Linked DNA regions of Marinoscillum sp. 108. The protein of the gene in region 1 binds, or shares a complex with, the protein of each later gene. Links are inferred from orthologs where the notes say so. Each region holds a gene or a part of one and is shown on either strand. Other genes may lie near its edges.

Region 1 (8,292 bases):
ATGTGGTGGGTGGCAGGTATCGCATACATGAACAGGAGCCCCCGCTGGTTGTTCGTCAGCTGACTTTTATCCAAAAGCTGGAGCGATCTGGTTGGCTCAGAGGTCCTTTTGAAAAGGCTTATCTGCATTTACTCGAGGCTTATTTTTTGCTGAAGGCGGGCCAATGGTTTAAAGCACTGGGGGCCGGTTTATATGTTTTGCGAAGCCCGAGGGTGATGGGCGAGGCTGTGATCGCATTGGTCCGATCAAGGTTTTAGGGTGTATCAGAAAAGGACAGTATTGACCGTATTCGGTCACTCTTTGCAATAGGGAATCTTCTCCTATGGCTCTGTAGGGCATTTTTTTGCTTACGGCACAAAAATTGGCACGATGTGCTCATATCACAAAACAATAACCTATGAAATACTTAGCTATCCTGGTTGGTGTCATGTTTGGGCTCCTCGGAAACCTCCATGCGCAGACCGTGACCATCGACGATGTAAATCCTGAAAATCTTGAGATCAAAGCATTTAACCTATCTAAGAATGCAACTGTGAAAATTAGTGGTTCTGGTGGCGTATTCAGAGATGATTATAGGTTGCTCTTGTACTATGGCTGGATTTTGGACGCTGACACCCGCGAGGTGGTTTGGCATTTGTTTGACGAGATGAAGGACCATGAGTTTCGCAAGAGTGATGGGGTGTATGACTTCTCAGTGGAGTTGCCATTGAAGCCGGGTAACTACGAGCTCTATTTTACGGGAGCGTATGATACTCGTGGGTGGGGCAACAACTTCACCATGAGCGACTGGACCATCGATAGTTTTGATGCCCTGGTGGATGAAATTTTTGACTCCAGAGATAAGGAGAAGTTCAGAAGAAGCCTGCAGGACGATTTGATGATCTCTGTAAGTGGTTCCGGGGTATCATCAGTGAGTGTGGATGCACTCTTTGATGCGAAGGTGAAAAAAGCTCCGGTTTATTTTTTGAAAGCTGAAAACAAAGAGCGCTTTGAGCAAGGTTTTACACTCACAGCTTCTACAGATATTCGTATTTATGCTTTAGGCGAGGGCCGCAAGGACGAGATCTTTGACTATGTATGGATCTACAACGCAGCCTCCAGAGAGCGGGTCTTCGAGATGAATTATAAAAACACAGACTTTGCAGGTGGAGCAGATAAAAACCTCAGGGTAGATGAGCAGATCACCTTGCCAGCAGGGAGCTATATCGTGAGCTACCGCACGGATGATTCTCACTCTTTTGAGAAATGGAATGCTCTGCCGCCAGACGATCCTCAGTTTTGGGGAGTGGCGCTTTTTCCGGCCACAGAAGCTGATCGTAAAAACTTTGCCACGTTTAAGGCTCCTAAATCTATGCAACCCGTAGCGGAGTTGGTGAAGGTGCGCAATCATGCCCTGGTCTCTAAAGGCTTTTCCCTTAGCAAAGACATGGATGTGCGGGTGCTTTGCCTGGGTGAGAGTTCCAGCTATGATGACATGGCTGACTATGGGTGGATTGTGGATGCCAATACCCGAAAGACCGTATGGAAAATGCGTGGATATAAAACGGAGCATGCCGGAGGCGCCAGCAAAAACCGAAGGTTTGAGGATGTGCTGACGCTTGATAAGGGTGACTACATCGCCTATTACACCACGGACGGATCTCATGCATACAACTCATGGAATGCAGCCAGCCCGCATGAAGAAGATCGGTGGGGAATGACCCTCTGGGCCACTAATGATAACGAAGTAGGGCTGGTAACGACTTTTGAGGTAGAGGACTTTGTGACCAAGAACCTGATTGCTGAGCTCTTAATGCCCAGTGATAATGCCTATCTGAAAAAGATTTTTGTCCTGGATAAAGATACCAAGGTAACCATAATGGCCATAGGCGAAGGCTCCGACAACCGGATGTACGACTACGGCTGGATCAAAAACATGAACACCGGCGAGGTGGTTTGGGAAATGGACTACTACGACACGGATCACGCAGGGGGTGCCCGCAAGAACCGAATGGTCGTGGAGAATCTCAGGCTTCCAAAAGGTGAATACCGCTTGAATTATGAGACCGATGGGTCGCATTCTTTTAACGACTGGAATGCGGATCCCCCGAACGACCCTCAGAGCTACGGTATCAGAGTATTAATAGCTGAGTAGTAGAATAACAAAAGCTGTTTTGTGTGAAGGGCACGGAGTGATCCGTGTCCTTTTTTAGTTTTCAGGCCGGAGATACTTAGGCAATCTCTTCTATCACTGATTCGCCCTTTTCTCCGCCATCATTCCACTGCCAGGCTTCATGAAGCTGGATGCGGCCATCTTCCAGTATTTCAGGCCAGGAGATACACTTCCCACTGCGAATATCACCCTCAGTATTCACATGCTGATAGGCAAACTCCAGCGAGCCGTCCGTTTTCACCAGGCCCGTGATGGTGCCCAGTTTGATGCTGCTGCCCTGATAGACTGCCCATAGTACGTCACCTTCCTGTGAGTAATGAAAGATGGTTTGTGGGTCTACTTCGCCGTGTTCACTATTGGTTACGGCCTTAAAACGTTTCTTGTGATAATTAATCTTCAATGATTCTCAATTTTGCAAAACTCAATAATAATGTCTTCTCTCCCGCGGTATCAAATTCCACTTTTGCTTTTTTATTGGCCCCCTCAGCATCTATGACGGTCACTTTGCCAAAGCCAAATTTGGCGTGCTCCACTCGCATCCCTTCGTGCAGGCCACTCGTGTCGCTGGGCTGAAAATCCGGACTGGGCTTGTGTTTAGGAGCCGAGGCAAACTTTCGGTTGTTCTGGTCCTTTTTCAGGTTATTCACAAAGTTTTTGGTGACATAGCTCTCCGCGCTGGACAGTGCAGCCCTGCTTCCAAATTTCTTGTTGACTTTGATGAACCGGGGGTCTATTTCCTCCAGAAATCTACTTGGCTCACAATTTTTCAGCCTCCCAAAGCGATATCTGTTGAGGGCGTAACTCAGGGTGAGCTTCTTTTTGGCTCTGGTGATGGCCACATAAAACAATCGGCGTTCCTCCTCCAGGTCGGCGCGGCTGCTCAGCATCATCTGTGAGGGGAAGAGGTCTTCTTCCATACCCACGATATACACGTGATTAAACTCCAGCCCTTTGGCCATGTGAATGGTCATGAGGGTGACAGCTTCTTCATTAGAGTCACTTCGGTCCTCGTCTGTGAGCAGGGTGACCTCCTGCAGGAAAGCACTCAGACTTTTGTCTTCGCGCTCTTTGTCGTCCGTAAATTCCTTGATGGCGTTGAGCAATTCCTGTACGTTTTCGTATCGGCTCATCCCCTCTATGGTCTTGTCCGCATAGAGTTCCTTTAGTAAACCTGAGTTTTTGGCTACCAGAGCCGCTGTGTCGTAGGCGTCTTTTTTCTCCGCAGTGAGTCTGAAACTCTTGATCAATGTGACGTACTCATCTACCTGATTGCCACCGCGTCCGCCCAGATAGCTCTTGGCATTTTCCATGACATTCCAGAGGGGCTGGTTTTCCTCTGAGGCCACTACCACCAGCTTTTCGATGGTGCCTGGCCCTATCCCTCTTTTGGGTAGGTTGATGCTTCGCCGCACGGCCTGCTCGTCATTGGGGTTCACGATAAACCGCAGGTAGGCGATCAGGTCCTTGATTTCTTTTCTTTGGTAAAATGACAGCCCGCCGACTACCCTGTACTTGAGGTTGTTTCTGCGGAGGGCTTCCTCCATGGCCCTGGACTGGCTGTTGGTTCGGTACAAAATGGCAAACTCGGCGTTGCTCGACTGGGTTTGCATTTTGGTTTCAAAAATGGCTGACGCGATGAGCTTACCCTCTTCATTGTCGGACGTGGCTTTGATCAGTTCGATCAGGTCACCTTCGTCGTTGTCCGTCCACACATTCTTTTGCAGCTGGGCAGTGTTTTTATTGATGACCGAATTTGCTGCATTGACAATGGTCTTCGTGGAGCGGTAGTTTTGCTCCAGCTTAATGACTTTAAGGTCCGGGTAGTCCCGCTCAAAGTTGAGGATGTTTTGTATGTCTGCTCCACGAAAAGCATAGATACTTTGGGCGTCATCTCCCACCACCGCAATATTTTGACGCACTGCGGCCAGTCTTTTGGCGATGAGGTACTGAGAGATGTTGGTATCCTGAAACTCGTCGATGAGCAGGTATTTGAATCGCTGCTGGTATTTGTTCAGTACATCCGGATGCTCCTGAAAAAGCACATTGGTATTGAAGAGCAAATCATCAAAATCCATGGCGTCTGCGCTGAAGCAGCGCATCACGTAGGTCTGATAGAGTTTCCCCATTTCAGGGCGCATATTGTCCGCGTCATCCTGTGCATAGATGGGGTTGTTGAGGTAATCCTGCCACGAAACCAGTCGGTTTTTGGCTGCTGAGATCCTGTTGAGCACTACATTGGCCTTGTAGAGCTTGTCGTCCAGTTTCATCTGTTTTACGATCTGCCGAATGAGTGTCTTGGAGTCGTCAGTGTCGTAGATGGTAAAGTTGCTGGGAAAACCAAGTCTGGAAGCTTCAGACCGAAGAATACGGGCAAACACCGAGTGAAAAGTGCCCATGTAGAGGTTTCTCGCTTCATTGCCCACGATTTTTTCAATACGCTCGCGCATTTCCTTAGCGGCCTTGTTGGTAAAGGTAAGCGCCATGATGCTAAAGGGCTCTACATGGTGATGCTGGATAAGGTGCGCGATCCGATAGGTGAGTACACGCGTTTTGCCCGATCCTGCGCCTGCTATCAGCATGGTGGGTCCTTCTGTGTTTACTACGCCTTCTCGTTGGGGGGGATTGAGCTCGTTGAGATAGTCTGCCTGCACTTCACTTGCCATTCGGCAAATCTAATTTAAACCCTCAAACTTCGGGGTTGGAAAGTGAAAAATGACGCATCCTTTTTTGGTGATTAACTGTATGAAGGATCAGAGGAGAAACCTGAAAAAGTAGTTGAGAACTACGATGGCCAGAAACCCAATCACCAGCCCGATCTCGATCATCAGAATGATATTTTTCCAGTTATTTTTGCCCTTCCTCACAAGGTTTTCGGTAGTAGAATCCAAATTTTTCAAAATGTATGGGGCACCCACATGGAGTGATCGGCTAAAATAATAAAACATTATTCAAATATTACGGCAACATTACTCAAAGAGTGGCTGGAAAAATGGATCAAACAATATTTATGGGGGTATCACTATATAACTATATTTTGCAACACTGAATTAATCCACTTTGAATTCAGAAAAGTAGGGGCGTAAAGGCGGGCAGGGCATCCAAGCCTTGCCCGGCCGGGACAAGTGTGAATCATTTTGACTCCAAAAGTTCTAAAAAAGACCTAGTTCGTTAAGTCAAAATGATTTTTTGCGTGCGACCGACCAGGTTGGTGCCTTTATGTGGATCAACGAATTGTTTTCTTTGCCTACGCGGCCCGGGGCAAGCAAAGAAAATGAAGGGTAAGTAGCCAATCAATTAGATTGAGGTGTATAAGGTTTCAGATCACTACCTCACCATCCACCTTTATTGCAATCTCCCCACGGGAATTCTGCTTGATCTGGGAAAATGAAGAAAAGTCAGTTGGCACCAAAACCTTAATTTCGCTAGATGGACACTGAGCAGGAGATTTACTTTCATGTCGGGTTGGGTAAGGTAGCCTCCACTTACCTACAGCAGGCGGTTTTCCCCCGACTGCAGGGTGTGCATTATATTTCCACCCACAGTTACCGTAAGTCCAAGGCGATCATACCCAGGCTAAGTGCAGAGAAGGTTCTGGTTTCCCGGGAGTTTGATCGTCAGCTGGAAGAGGAGGTGCGCTGGTTCACCAGTACCTATCCGCAGGCGCGGGTGATTATCCTTCTGCGGCGGCATGCCGACTGGATCGCTTCACAGTACAAGCGACATGTGAAGAACGGGTGGTTTGGAAGTTTTGAAGCGTTTTTGGATTTGGAAAATGATGCCGGGTACTGGAAACAAAAAGACCTGTGCTATGCCCCAATGCTGCGGGTGATCTCAGAATGCTGCATAGATCCGCCCTTGGTGTTGTTTTACGACGATTTAAAAACGAATCCGGAGGCATTTCTGAACTCATTGGCAGGCTTTATGGGCGTACCTGCGCCCCAGGTGACGGACAAGATCATTCATCCTTCTTTCAGTGAAAAGCAGCTCAAAGTACTGCGCACGTTTTGCAGAAAAGTGGTACGCCGTGTTCCGGTCAATTATCAGCATAAGTGGAAACACTGGCTCCTGTACCGGCCCGTTTGGGCATTTTATCATCTGGTGCTGTATGGTGCTGCCCTTCTTCCCGACAGATGGGTAGGTGAGGAGCCATTGATTGATCCTGCTCTATTGGAAGAAGTGAACAGGAAATTCGAAGTGGACTGGAAGGCAGTAAGGGAATGGTGATCCGTCTGATTTTGTTTTTATACCAGGGTCAGTTATGTTTGAAAAAACGAATAATAGAGCAATTCAGGAGTAAACTGCAATTAGATATGAAGGTGTTTTTATTATTGCTCTCAATTGTTTTGCTCACATCCTGCCACAGGTTGGAGAACTACGTACAGACCTTCGAAATCCGTAATATCACTGATCATCATGTCTCTTTGGAGTATTTCAAGTACGGAAGATCTAAGGAAACCGTGGAGATCGGGTATGGTGGCGAAAGTGTTCTTTTTGAAATCGGTACTTTCGAAGGTAAGCCTTTGGGCATAAATGAGGGTATCCGAACTGATTCAATGCGGATTATCTTCGATAGTGCTATGGTAACTTACCATGTATTCAACCCCGGAAGGGGATATTGGAGTCCTCACTCGGGAAACATTCTCGATGACCTGTCCTATGCGGAAGACCCGGAACACTACTTTACCTATCTCATCAGGGAGCAGGAGTACGAGCGGGCGGTTCCATTGGAGGATTGAATAGGTAAGGTATTTCAGGAAAGGCCAGGCCTATGGCTTCACAATACCGGTGATGAAAGAGTTCAATTTTTTCACATAGAATAGCTATATTTCTCCATCAACTAACCTTAGAAATTATGGATATTTCATCATTGAACTGGCTGGCGGTGATCGCATCAGCAGTTATGACTTTTGTAGTGGGCGGCATCTGGTATGGCCCACTTTTCGGGCAGACCTGGATGGACGAGATGGGCTTCACCGAAGAAGAGCTCAAAGAAGCCAATATGGTTAAAATCTACGGGATAGCCTTTGTGCTCGAGTTGATTATGGCGATAAACCTGGCGATGTTCATCGGAGAAGCCAGCGTGAGCGAAGGGGCTTTGTACGGCTTTCTGACAGGCTTTGGTTGGGTGGCTCTGGCCATGGGGGTGAATGCGCTGTTTTCCAGAAGCTCCTTCAAGCTGTGGTTTATCAACTCCTTCTATTTCGTGATCACCTTCACATTGATGGGTGTGATCCTGACTGCCTGGAGGTAGGGAATGGGGCCTTGAACTCCATTGGTTCAAGGCCTTGTCTTTTATTCCTTCACCCTCACAAAGACCGGCCCTTGTTGATAGGTAGAGTCTGAGGTTAGCCTGCTGATGTTGCCGGTCTCGTATTCCATCAGGTAGATGTCAAAATCCCTGTCACCTTCATATTCCCGTGGGTATCCATCAAAGGTGATCCATTGCCCGTCAGGAGACCAGGCATGCCATGCTGCATACAGTGTGTCCGGGGTGATTCTTTTGGGCTCTTTGCCGGTAGGGTCTGTCATGAAGAGGCTGCTGTAGCCGTCCTGCACAGAATTGTAAGTAATGATGTTGCGAGTTGGCTCCCAGAAGGGCGGTCCGGCATGATATTGATACCACTCGGATAGGGTGTCATTCTTAGGGTACTCAGTGATTTTTTTCAGGCCGCTTCCATTTGCCCCGATGATATAGAGTTCATCCAGATAACCACTTTCCTTCTTGAATTTTTTTGTAGCCCCACGAAAGACCACTTCACTGCCATCCGGCGAAAAGAAGGGGTCGTTGTAATAGGCCAGGTTAGTGTATAGTTTGAATACCAGTTTTCCATTCAGGTCAATGATGTGAAAAGCACTGTCTCCAGGTACTCTGGGATCCACGATCAGTTCTGAACCATTTTTTCTGGAGCTGAGCCAGCTATCGTTGAGCCTTTGGTCAGATACTTTGCGCACATTCTGTCCGAAAGCATCCATTTCATAAAGAAAATACATCCTGTGGGTGGTATCCCGGTCAGAGATGAAATAGACTTTGTCATCATAGGCGTAATACACCCAGTCCACGCCTTCCCAGTTGGAAATATTCTGACGGTCTGTGCCATCGGGTTTCATGCTGAATACTTCGTAATCATCGTTCTCCCGAT
Region 2 (5,800 bases), on another replicon or contig:
TCCTCCACGTACTTTTTGGCATATTTGGTAGCAGCTACAGCTCGCTCCAATATCTTCTCTCTGTCACTCTTAAATTTGTATTTGATATGGTAATCGGAAGAGCCTATACCTGTGTGTATTCTTTTACGCTTGGCGTATTTCAAGGCGTCAGCCGCAAAGTCTATATCTTTCTCTACAGAGCGTGTGAGTGCACAAATAATAGGATCAGAAACGGCCTTGGAAATCTCGATGACCGAGTTAAAATCCATGGGGCTGGAAATCGGAAAGCCCGCCTCTATGATATCCACACCCAGGATCTCCAACTCCTTCGCCACTTCAATTTTCTCGGGAGTGGACAACTGACAACCAGGGACCTGCTCGCCATCTCTCAGGGTAGTATCAAACACATATACTTTATCACTCATGATATCTTATTTAAAAAGGCCTCAAGATGCTTTGAGGAAAGGTTTCCTCCGCTGGCCGTGCATTCACACATTGATTTAACTCCCCGAAAGTATAGGGGAACTGGTGAAGCCAAAAATCAAATAAATTTTTAATTACGATTTCTATTATACCAATTCAGATCAAATCAGCCTAAATTGCATATAAAACGTATTTTTAATTACTATGCCTAAAGAGCGATCAGATCACTTGTTCACCCTTATCCGATCCATGCGCAAAAATGAAAAGCGCTACTTCAAAGTCCGCAACAAAGGTCAAAATCAGGACGATGCGAAATACCTGATGTTATTCGATGCCCTGGACAAAATGGAAGCATTTGATGAAGATCTTATCATTCGGCAAAATGAATGGATCAACCCACGCCAGTTCAGTAACCTGAAGGCGCATCTATACAAGAAAATCCTCCAAAGCCTGAAAGAATACACTGCCTCCTCCAACGAGGACATTAACATTCGTGAGCAGATCGACTATATCCAGATTCTCTTTGACAGAAGCCTGTACCAGCAAAGCATGCAGCTCCTACAGAAAGCCAAGAAAGTAATCAAGAAAAGTGATAACCTGGAGCTCCAGCTGGAGGTCCTCAAGTGGGAGAAAAATCTGCTCCCCTACTCGATAGGCAAAGGCAATCAAAAACGCGTAAGTCAGGTGGTTGCCGAATCCAATGACATTAATGAAAAAATAACCAGGGTCAACCAGCTCACCAACCTCTCTGTGGAACTAAGCGCGATCTATCTAAAAACAGGATACATCAGAAACAAAGAGGACCATGACAGGATCAGCAACATCTTCTCCTCCCAAATTCCAGAATGGAATCAGTCGGAGTTTTCCTTTCGAGAACGGCTCCTCTGGTATGACATTCAACTCAGCTACTATAGTTTTATTCAGGATTTTGATGAGGTTTTTGAGTATGCCAAAAAATGGGTCAGCCTGTTTGATTACCCGCCCACCTCTGCCTATTATTTTGAAATGTACTTAAAAGGACTCAACCACCTGCTGAATGCACAGGCAAGACTACAGAAACATGAAGAATTTCAGGAAACTCACCGAAGACTCAGGGAGCTTGCCAACCACCGTTTAGTAAAACTGAATGAAAATCTGCAAATAAGGCTCTTTAAGTACAGCTATGCTCACCAGTTCAACGGCTACTTCATGGTAGGTGATTTTCAGCGTGGGGTCAATCTCCTACAACGGATAGAAAAGAGGCTGGAAGGGTATATCGGTATGCTGGACAAACACTCCGAGCTGGTGCTTTTCTACAAAATTGCCTGTCTTTATTTTGGAAACGCCAACTACCGGAAGGCCCTCAAATGGCTGAACCGAATCATCAATTCAGAAGATGAAGACATTCGTCAGGACGTGCACTCCTTTGCCAGAATCGTCAACCTCATCACCCACTATGAGCTGGGAAACCGCGACGTGATCGATTACTACATTCGATCTACTTATCGTTTTCTACTCAAAAAACACGATCTGCATTCATTTCAGCAGTATATCCTGGCTTTCCTGAAAAGCCTGAGCAGAGAGACCACCCAAAAGGAACTGATCCAGGGGTTTGTCGAGCTCAGAAATCAGCTGCTTAATTTGGCTCAAAGCAAATATGACAAGCGGGCGTTCGTCTATTTTGACATCATCTCCTGGCTGGAAAGCAAAATTGAAAATCGTCCTGTAGGAGAAATCATCAAAGAGAAAGCTATGGGTCAGATCAGCTAAGCCGTATCAGTCCTTTATTCTGCTAAATTTCAGCGCCTTCAGCATGAAATCTGGCAGAGGCTTCAAAGGATCACGCTTCTCTACATTCAGGAATACACCCAGCTTTTCGATGATCGGAATTTTATACACCTCGATCATTTCTATCAGCACGCCATCCGGATCATCTATGTATGTACAGTGCACACGGGTGGTTCCACCCATATCCAGGGTATCCCGGGTATCGCAGGTAAACCCAAAGCCCTTTGTGGCCAGCTCTTCACCCAGCGCCTTCATTCCACGAACATCCAACCCAACATGGACAAAGCCAATATCTCCCCAGATTCGACCTTTATAAATTTTTCTCGGCTGATAGTCCTGAGCCTGAATCAATTCGATGTAAGTATCAGCAGACACTTTGGCAAAACCTCCGCCGGGAGGATTGGATTGTGTTAGCCGGATTCTTCGGAAAGATTTCTCGCCCCCAGGAAGTGACTTGAAATCATCGAAAACACGAGTTTCATCATAAACAACCTGATCATACCCCAATACATCGGCGTACAACTTCAGTGAATTGTCAATGTTTGAAACACCAATCACACAGCCATTTGGCCCACCGGTGATGTGATGCCCCTTCGTGTAGAAGTTGCGCCCTGGAAGAATCTGAAATAACAACCCATTGGGATCTTCTACATAAAAAGTCTTACCTCCATCCGGCATGTCCACAATACCCGAGCGCAGGATGGCTCCGTGTTTCTCAAAATGAGCATAGGCAGCCTCCACATCAAATGCTTTTATCTGATTGATATAGATCCCAATATCACCTAGCTGAGTCTCAAAATCGGGCTGACGTGGAGTAAATGAAGTAGGATTGACCACTTCCATAGCGCATCCACCCTGAAGATTCAAAATCATGGTAGCTCGCTTGGTAATAGTTTCGTTTTTTGTGTACACGTCCATCAATGGAGCTGGAGCTACTCCATCAAAAATAGGAATGTCCATTCCTATGAATTTCCGATACCATTTTTGTGAAACCTCAGAGTCGGATACACCTACTCCGATGTGCTGGATGCCATTGATGCGCTTGTACATATCGATTTAATAATTCAGGTGGCTAAAATAACAGAATTTGTTGGTTTGATGAGCGGAATCCTCTCATGGCTGGAGTCACTTTTTTAACATTTTCTCGATCTCCAGCATCTCATCCCTAAGTCTGGCAGCTTCCATAAAGTCGAGATCCTTGGCTGCCTTCTCCATCTGCTTACGGGTATCTGAAGCCAGCTTTATCAACTGGTCCTTATTCATATATGCAACTACCGGGTCCGCTGCCACGGTCAGCTCCACTTCATCTCCTGTATAATATTTCTTGGCGCCCTTCTTCTTATCCGCCGCAGAGGTTTGCCCCAAGATGGCTTCCCTGTTTTTAATGATGGTTTTAGGTACTATTCCGTGTTCCTCGTTGTAGGCCTGCTGGATACTTCGCCGCCTGTTAGTCTCGTCGATGGATCTCTGCATGGAATCCGTAATCTTATCTGCATACATGATTACCATCCCATTCTCATTCCTGGCAGCCCGACCAATGGTTTGAACCAAAGAGCGTTCATTCCTCAAAAACCCTTCTTTATCGGCATCAATGATAGTGACCAGGGAAACCTCAGGCAAGTCGAGTCCTTCCCTGAGCAGATTTACCCCCACAAGTACATCAAAAACCCCCAGACGCAGCTCACGCAATATCTCCACCCGATCCAGTGTATCCACTTCTGAATGAATGTAGCGGGTCTTCACGCCCGCATTGCTCATATACTTCGTCAGCTCCTCGGCCATTCGCTTGGTAAGTGTGGTCACCAGCACCCGCTCTTTTCGCTCCACCCGCAGCCATATTTCCTCCAGCAAGTCATCGATCTGATTCACGCTGGGCCGCACTTCAATGATAGGATCCAAAAGTCCTGTGGGCCTGATGAGCTGCTCCACGATAATCCCTTCAGACTTGATTAACTCATACTCACTAGGAGTAGCGCTCACAAACACCACCTGATTCAGCATGCTTTCAAATTCATTGAAAGTAAGCGGTCGGTTGTCCAAAGCAGAAGGCAGTCTGAAACCATAGTCCACCAGATTTACCTTCCTACTCCGATCACCTCCCCACATCCCCCTGATCTGAGGGATTGTAACATGGCTCTCGTCCACGATCATCAGGTAGTCATCCGGGAAGTAATCCAATAAACAGAAAGGTCGTGCGCCAGCTGTACGGCGGTCAAAATACCTCGAGTAATTTTCCACACCGGAGCAGTATCCGATCTCACGGATCATCTCCAGGTCAAACTCGGTTCTTTCTTTCAGACGTTTGGCTTCCAAAAAACGACGCTCCTCTTCGAAAAACTGAACCTGCGCTACCATGTCATCCTGAATCTCCCTGATGGCCACCTGAAGCAACTCTTTTCCTGTAACAAAAAGGTTGGCCGGGAATATGCTCACTATGCGCTCTTCTGAAAGCTTCTCGCCCGTCTGAGGGTCTATCCGCTGAATAGATTCCACATCATCGCCCCAAAAAATAAAGCGATAAGCAAAATCTGCATAGGCAATGAAGACGTCCACAGTGTCACCTTTTACCCGAAAGGTGCCCCTTTTAAACTCCACCTCCGTGCGGCTGTACAGTATATCCACCAGCTGGAATAAAAATTGGTTTCTAGGAATGGTATCCCCCTCCTGAACCTTAATGACGTTTTTTCCAAACTCCTCGGGGTTGCCGATACCATAAATACAGGAAACTGAAGCGACCACTATAACATCCCTGCGTCCTGAAAGGAGCGCAGATGTAGCACTAAGTCTGAGTTTTTCGATTTCCTCGTTAATAGAAAGGTCTTTTTCTATGTAGAGGTTGGTGGTAGGCAAAAATGCCTCCGGCTGGTAATAGTCGTAGTAGGAAATGAAGTATTCTACGGAGTTGTCCGGGAAGAAACTTTTGAACTCCCCATACAGCTGGGCTGCCAGGGTCTTATTATGGCAAAGCACCAGTGTAGGCTTCTGTACCTGCTCGATGACATTGGCCACCGTGAAGGTTTTTCCGGAGCCCGTTACCCCCAGTAGGGTCTGAGCACCTTCTCCATTGTTGATTCCTTCTGTAAGCTGAGCAATAGCCTTGGGCTGGTCGCCGGTAGGCACATATTCTGAACTGATCTTAAAATCCATGTAGATTTAGGAATTCCAAATTTCCCAGGCTCGATCGGCCTGTACATACAGCATTTCCAATCCATTTTTGGTGCGCGCTCCCCTGCGTCTTCCCTCCTTCATAAATGCCGTTTCTTCCGGGTTATAAACGAGATCATACAAGTATTGTTCGGCCCGAATGACATCATAAGGAATATCAGGTTTGCTCTCCAGATTGGGATGCATGCCTAGTGGCGTGGTATTAACAATCATGTCCACCTTTGAAACGTAAGTGGGGTCGTCTTTCAGATCCTGGTACACCAGATCACCTCTGTGCTTATCCCTGGAAACGACCATGTACTTAATACCTAAATCCAAAAAAGCGGCTTCTACAGCTTTGGAAGCACCGCCACCGCCCAAAATCAATGCTTTCTCACAGGTCACGTTACCCTGAAAATAATTAATCATGGACTGTCTGAATCCAAAAAAATCACTGTTGTAGCCGACTAATTTGTTTCCCTCCTTC

What was found.
Region 2: the proteins of GV030_RS19300 (region 1) and uvrB are in contact, whole or in part, in a crystal structure (PDB 7EGT), measured with the Thermus thermophilus proteins. The link is inferred for Marinoscillum sp. 108 from one-to-one orthologs. Residues at the interface, in WP_096412145.1 of Thermus thermophilus: His654, Arg656, Phe657, Gln666, Asp668, Glu669, Lys680, Arg681, Leu682, Ser683, Lys685, Tyr686, Ala687; in WP_096411307.1 of Thermus thermophilus: Glu23, Leu25, Arg26, Asp27, Gly28, Glu29, Arg30, Phe31, Arg55, Glu326, Asp327, Phe328, Glu379, Ser382, Gln383, His398, Gly400, Arg401.

Annotation. Positions count from the first base shown.
Region 1 is NZ_LR734817.1:428,705-436,996, reverse strand. Bases 2,179-5,142 are described here. They hold GV030_RS19300 (ATP-dependent helicase), read right to left. Parts: upstream 4,816-5,142; coding sequence 2,542-4,815; downstream 2,179-2,541. Other genes in these bases: GV030_RS19295 (hypothetical protein), read right to left, coding at 4,903-5,097; GV030_RS19305 (n-acetylglutamate synthase), read right to left, coding at 2,211-2,552. In the rest of the region: GV030_RS19315 (glycosyltransferase family 2 protein), read left to right, coding at 1-257; GV030_RS19310 (hypothetical protein), read left to right, coding at 398-2,134; GV030_RS19290 (hypothetical protein), read left to right, coding at 5,579-6,376; GV030_RS19285 (hypothetical protein), read left to right, coding at 6,463-6,888; GV030_RS19280 (DUF1761 domain-containing protein), read left to right, coding at 7,005-7,403; GV030_RS19275 (PD40 domain-containing protein), read right to left, coding at 7,445-8,292. UniProt on the Escherichia coli protein: A helicase with DNA-dependent ATPase activity. Unwinds DNA duplexes with 3'-5' polarity. Translocates on single-stranded DNA with 3'-5' polarity. Initiates unwinding more efficiently from a nicked substrate than double-stranded DNA.
Region 2 is NZ_LR734808.1:3,625,211-3,631,010, reverse strand. What follows is about bases 2,806-5,794. They hold uvrB (excinuclease ABC subunit UvrB), read right to left. Parts: upstream 5,317-5,794; coding sequence 3,295-5,316; downstream 2,806-3,294. Other genes in these bases: GV030_RS14740 (shikimate dehydrogenase), read right to left, coding at 5,323-5,794; GV030_RS14750 (VOC family protein), read right to left, coding at 2,806-3,219. Also shown: GV030_RS14760 (2-isopropylmalate synthase), read right to left, coding at 1-404; GV030_RS14755 (hypothetical protein), read left to right, coding at 607-2,151; more of GV030_RS14750, read right to left, coding at 2,158-2,805; more of GV030_RS14740, read right to left, coding at 5,795-5,800. UniProt on the Escherichia coli protein: The UvrABC repair system catalyzes the recognition and processing of DNA lesions. A damage recognition complex composed of 2 UvrA and 2 UvrB subunits scans DNA for abnormalities.